2 regions of the Pseudoalteromonas sp. CO348 genome follow, and region 1 is predicted to be linked to the other one. Evidence: riboswitches for the same ligand, from Rfam matches in the RefSeq annotation. Region 1 holds a riboswitch; the other holds the start of a gene.
The links. Region 1 has a riboswitch for lysine ahead of lysC (lysine-sensitive aspartokinase 3). Riboswitches for the same ligand answer to the same signal wherever they lie in the genome.
Positions count from the first base shown of each region.

Region 2: another riboswitch for lysine. It lies ahead of dapA (4-hydroxy-tetrahydrodipicolinate synthase); the one in region 1 lies ahead of lysC (lysine-sensitive aspartokinase 3).

Region 1 is NZ_SGPI01000014.1:8,806-12,081, forward strand. It holds gene EXT48_RS05895 (hypothetical protein) at 1-465, opposite strand, end outside; gene nhaD (sodium:proton antiporter NhaD) at 622-1,869, shown strand; lysine riboswitch at 2,015-2,185, shown strand; gene lysC (lysine-sensitive aspartokinase 3) at 2,274-3,276, shown strand, end outside.
Region 2 is NZ_SGPI01000005.1:25,406-28,681, forward strand. It holds gene EXT48_RS01045 (2,3,4,5-tetrahydropyridine-2,6-dicarboxylate N-succinyltransferase) at 1-658, opposite strand, end outside; gene dapA (4-hydroxy-tetrahydrodipicolinate synthase) at 669-1,553, opposite strand; lysine riboswitch at 1,669-1,847, opposite strand; gene EXT48_RS01055 (response regulator) at 1,990-3,276, shown strand, end outside.

The sequences.
Region 1 (3,276 bases):
TTGTTCAACCAAGTTCATGATAGCGCTTTCGTTATGCTCGAACAGCTTAACAATTTTACGAACGCGTTCGTCCATAATGCGGCTAAAACGGCGTAGCTCAGAGTAGTCAGCTTCTTCACCAGCTTGTGCGATGCGATTACCTAATCTTTCTAAGTCTTTTACCAGCACCGTGATCTCTTCCGCTAAACCAAGGCTCTCTTCTTGTAAAAGAAAGCTGGCGAAGTCAGCGATGGCACGGTTGATTTCTAACTGTGAAGATTTAGCTAAAGGGATAATAATTTCTTGTTGGAGTAATCGATTGGTTTCTTTATAAATTCGTTCACTCGACCAGCTAGGGTTTTTCTGTTTTAGGATGTTTTGTACATCTTTTAGACTGAAATCTGCGAGCTTAAATCGTTTAAAAAGTAGCTCGAGTACGCTCCAGTGTTCATTTATCGTATTTAATAATTTTTTTGCTGGGATCATAACTTTCCAGTGTGTAGTAGCTAAGTTACATCACTACTTCATCAATTTGTCACAAAATGTTTATCGTACGTAGCATGGGGACTGTGATGGTGCTAGAATCCGCCGCGAAAACGAACCCACCCCTTGTTACATTTAATTACAGGTTGTTTACGCATTATGGTCACGCCCATTATTCTAACCCTGATTGCCATCGCTTTTATACTCATCGTTATAGAAGATATTATTCACGTAAACAAGGCCAAAACAACGCTTTTTTTTGGTACTTTATGTTGGATTATCGCCTTTATCTCTCCAATTCATGGTCAAAGCCCAGAAATTGTACAAATTGAGCTAGACCATAACATTTTGGAAATCGCGACGCTTTGGCTGTTCTTAATGGCTGCCATGACGTTTGTGGCCTATTTGAACTCAAAAGGGTTTATCCAAAATATTGTTCACCGGATCATGCCAACCCATATTAGCGAACGCAAGCTAATGTTTTTGGTCGGTGCTTTTGCATTCGTATTTTCGTCAATATCGGATAACATCACCGCGACGCTTATTTCATTAGCTGTAGTCATGTCTTTGAAATTAGACCCGAAAAAGCTAATTAGATATGCGACGTTAATCATCTTCAGTGTTAACTCCGGTGGGGTATCATTGATCACCGGTGATGTAACCACCTTGATGATATTTCTAGCCGATAAAGTGACTATCCCTGATCTGCTTTTACTAATAGCCCCCTCTATTTTTAGCGTATTTATCTTAGCTGCGATGCTGTCAATCGGCATGAATGATAAGATCACCTTTGAAAAGGCTGAATTACGCAGAATTGAAAAGACTGATATCACCATTGCGCTTATCTTTTTATCAACCATTTTTGCCACGTTATTCTTAAGCGTGCAATACCATGTACCGCCGATGCTAACTTTCTTATTTGGCTTGTCTTTGATGTTCTTAATGGCGCAATTCTTGATGCGCAAGAAAGACGTTAATAAGAAAATCATCGACTATATCCGTGAAATTGAATACGACACCTTATTGTTCTTTGTGGGTGTGCTGTTATTAGTTGGTGCGTTGAAAGAGGTCGGTGTACTGTCTAAGTTTACCGATTTATATCTGCATCTTGCGCCGGAATACGCAAATTACTTGGTCGGTTTAATGAGTGCGGCGGTAGATAACGTGCCGTTGACGGCGGCGCTATTAAAAGCAGACATTACGATGACTCCAGCGCAATGGCTAACCTTTACTTATGCGACTGGCGTTGGTGGCTCTATGCTTATCATTGGTTCTGCAGCGGGGATCATTGCAATGAGCAAGGTTAAAGCCTTAACTTTCTCAAGCTATCTTAAAATGAGTATCTACCTGCTTATCGCATATACCATTGGATATAGTGGTGCGTATTTCGCGGGTCAGCTTATTTAAGACCAATGGATTTAATTTTTTACCGCTTTGGAATAAGTTTTTCATAAATAACTTGACACCTAGACGGCTAAAAGATAATTTTCTTACATCGCCCGCATTGATTGCGGGCTTTTATTTTGTTTTTATTCAGATTAACAAAGGCAAAATAAACAGAAGAGGCGCGATGCTTAGGTAGTTAGTGTGAGGTGACGAGACCAATGACCACTAGTGAGGGAAGTATTCGCCGAGGAGAAAAGTTGCTCGTCGCAACGATTCTTCGGTTTACGAGGCTGAATCCTCGGAACTGTCACCGTATTGGTGGAGAGCTTCTGGCAAAGGTCATTTCAAGCGTTCGTCTTTCTAGAAATCCCATGCCGAGTTCTCCTTATAAAATTTGACTGTGCCAACAGTCGAGAGGAGAGAAAATGAATTCGCAGTATGTTGTAGCCAAATTTGGCGGTACCAGTGTCGCTGACTTTGAAGCTATGTCTCGTTGTGCCCACATTGTTCGTGACAACCCAAATGTTCGAGTGGTGGTTGTGAGTGCATGTGCTGGCGTAACCAATCACCTGGTGACGCTAACCCAACAAAAGGAAGATGAAGCCGGGCGCAAAGCAGTTGTTGCAGCGGTTGAAAACATACAGCAAGCGATTATCGATCAAGTGTCTTTGGATGCTGATCTTGCAGAGGGTTACAAGCAAACTTTCAGTGAATTTGAAAGCCTTGCGAGTTTACCAGCACTTGGCAGACAGCAATGCGATGAAATGTTGAGCTTTGGCGAACGTTTTTCTTCTTATTTGTTTACCCAAATACTACGTAATAATCAGGTCCAGGCGTCGCGCTTTGATGTACGTAAAGTGCTTAAAACAGATAACCAATTTGGAAAAGCGAATCCAAATGTTGCAGCTACGCGTGAAGCTGCGCAAACCAATTTGGTCGCGCTACTTGGCGACACAGTGCAGGTGACGCAAGGGTTTATTGGTAGTGACCAATACGGCCAGACGACCACGCTTGGTCGTGGCGGTTCTGATTATAGTGCTGCATTGTTAGCAGAGGCAATTGACGCGTCAAGTGTGCATATTTGGACCGATGTTGTTGGTATTTTCAGTACCGATCCGCGTTTGTGTGTAAAGGCTAGACCTATTCCTCGTTTGAGTTTTGATGAAGCGGCCGAAATGGCGACATTTGGTGCCAAGGTGTTACATCCCGCAACTATATTGCCAGCGAGTCGTAAAGGTATTTCAGTATTTGTTGGTTCAAGCCGTGATCCGCAAGCGGGTGGCACTTGGATTGAAAAAGAGAAAACGGCGCAAGCAGGCATTCGTGCAGTGACACAACGTAAAAACCAAATACTATTGACGTTAAAGAGCCCTGAAATGCTTCTTGCTAGCGGCTTTTTGGCTCGTATCTTCACCATTTTAAGCAATT
Region 2 (3,276 bases), on a different contig from region 1:
ACCCTTGCTCGCGTGCCCACTCAGTTGAGGCTGGACGAGAGCCTGGGATCACTATCGCGTTTTCAGGGATAGCTTCACCTTTGTCAAGCAAGCGCTCGTTCACGCAGTCATAGACAGGAATACTTGCTGAAAGGCGCACACCCGGTGCTAATACGGCACCGCGTTTAACAACAACCCCTTCAACCAATACACAGCCTGCACCAATAAAGGCATCGTCCTCAACAACAACAGGACTTGCTCCAACCGGTTCTAATACACCACCCACTTGCACTGCTGCACTAAGGTGCACATTTTTACCAATTTGCGCGCAAGAACCAACCAACGCATGACTATCTACCATAGTACCTGAATCAATATAGGCACCAATGTTGACATAAGCCGGTGGCATAATGATTGTGCCGGCTGCGACGTAAGCGCCACGTCTTACACTGCTTCCGCCAGGAACCATACGAACGCCATCTTGGGCAGCAAATCCGCGTGGTGCTAAGTTGTCTTTATCAACAAATCCACCTGGGAACTCCGTATTTACGCCATTTCTAAATGCTTCAAGGATCCCTTGTTTTACTTCTACGTTAGCGTGCCAATGGCCTTGCTCATCCTGTGTTGCCGCACGTACTGTGCCATTTTCTAAATCGTTTAGTAGGGTTAACCAGCTCATGTTTACTGCCTTAATTCCAAGATAAAATCGTTTTGTTCGCGCGAGTGATCGCATCGGTATGGGTGAGTTCCAAATGTGTCAGTGGCGGGCGCAAGTTTGGACTTGTGAGCTTCCCTTGCAAGTGCATTAACACTTTGACTGGTATGGGATTTGCCACTGCAAATAAGCTATTTGCAGCTTCTGACCAAGTGGTAAATAAATTAGGAGAGGTGCCGCTTAACGAGCGCCTTACAAATTCTGCGGTTTGCTGTGGCCATGCGTTTGCCGCAACAGACACCAGACCCGTTGCACCTGCTTGTGCAAAGTAGGGCATTAAGCCATCGTCGCCGCTATAGATTGCGACATCAGGCGCTGCCTGACGAAATGCTTCAAAGGTGGCAATATCACCACTGGCTTCTTTTAGTGCCCACAGATTAGGGTGGCAAGCTAGCTCGCCGAGTAGTTCAGGGGCGATAGCAACGGCACTGCGACCAGGTACATTGTAGAGCATGCAAGGGTTGTGGCTCTCATCGAGTAGTGTGCTAAACCAATGCGTCAGACCAACTTTGCCGGGCTTTGCGTAGATTGGTGAGCCAAGTAAGAGCGCATCAATGGGCTGCGTATTACAAAAGCGCACCCATTGTGTTTGCTGCTCAAGATTACTGCCGCCAACGGCAACCATGAGCGGTACGCTTGGGGCGAGCTGGCAAACAAACTCAACGATTTGTTGCTGCTCTTCTTGGGTAAGCGCAAGGCCTTCGCCGGTACTGCCTAGTAAAAGAATACCGTTACGAGCTTGCTCTTGATCGCGCACAAGCGTTGTTAATGCGCTAAAATCAACCTGATTTTCAGCATCAAAAGGCGTTACTAAAGCCGTCCACAACGGATAGTCAGATAAGTTGAATTGTGATTTCATCTCTACCGAACTTAAATCATGTTCGGAGTTAGGAGGGTGTCCAAACTTCGAACCGTTAAAATTCGAAGAGCAATGGACTTAAAAAAGATAAGGCAGCCAATGGCCTTATTTTTCTAAGACCAGAAGCTCTCCACCAAGTATGTTGGTGACAGTCGCTGGGATTCAGCCCAGTCGCCCGAAATGAGTATTAGCAAACAATAACTCAATTTCTCGGCGTGTATTCCCCTCACTAAGCTGCAACGGAGTTTGCTCTCCTTCACTTAGTTACCTGAATAACGCACCTCTTCCAGCCCTTAATTTGACGCCGTGGCATCAAACTATCTAAATAGGGTGAACACGCATTGAAACATTTTGGCCGTCTAGGTGTCAAGCATCGGACTGTAAATAATACGATTGTTAACTACACTTAACATTGCAGCTGAGACAATGCTATGAGATGAAAAACAAAAATATGTCGTTAATAAATAAAGTTAAAAATCGTTATATCGGGGCATTACTTGCTATGGCTATATTGCTGTCGATGGCGATGGGGATTATGCAGTATTTACTGTATCAGCAGAGCCAAGACGCGCACGTAATTAATATTGCGGGTATGCAGCGGATGTTGTCCCAGCGCATCGCGCTTTTCAGTGCACAAGAGGATAAAAGAGACAGTGAGGATCTTCGTCAAGCCATTGATAAATTTGAAAGTAATCATGAGTTTTTAACTAAAACAGAGAGGGGGGAGGCTATTTATCTGAATGAGGCGCTTGCAGCGCTTTACTACCAAGAGCCAGTGCAATTGGATTTGCAAAGTAATACTTTTGTCACTTTATCAAGGTCTCAGTTTCAGCAGCCAACTCCTCAATTAGTGGAACAAATCTTTACTGCGTCTCAGCATATACTCCCAAACCTGAATGATGCCGTTTCACTATTCGAGCAGCATGCGCGAAGTAAAACAGAGATGGTGAGGAGAATAGAATTGTTAATTTGGCTGCTTGGACTGTTGCTGCTGTTTATAGAAGCGAAACTTGTATTTCGCCCGATGGCGCGAGAGATTGCTGAAGCACTTGATAAATTAGAGGCGGCAAGAAAGCTTGCCGATGATGCTCTGCACTCAAAATCACGATTTTTAGCGCGTGTCAGTCACGAGCTAAGAACGCCACTGCAGGCCATTCAGGGGTATTTAGATGAATATCTGAGTAACAAAGATACCCAGCAATTACAGCATGTGAAAAGCGCAGCAAATCAATTGGATGTATTACTTTATTCGGTTCAAGACTTTAATAACCTTTCCGAGCAAGAAGTGGTCATTGAGCGTCATCAAGTCGCGTTGCGAGAAGTAATAAAATCGGCCTGTATTGCCTTTCAATTAACCGCACATAAGAAATCTCTCGCTTTTAATTTGGCGTTGAGTAATGAGTTAGATGTGACTTGTTATTGTGATAGTAAGCGTGTTGGTTGGTTGATCAGTGAATTGGTCAATAACGCAATTAAATTTACTGAGCGTGGCAGCATTCAAGTATTTGCGGATTTGGTTGTAGATGAAGATACGCCATATTTAGAGTTTGTTGTTGAAGATACTGGGCCTGGGTTCGACTATCAGCAGTTGCGAGAAGCTGTGCATAGCGAGCATTTTCAAGGCACGCAGTTAGGGCTGAAGCGCTGCCGATTACTCACCTCAGCGCTTGGAGGACGATTAGATTTTATTGCGAGGGAACCAACCGGTACAAGAGCAACCTTG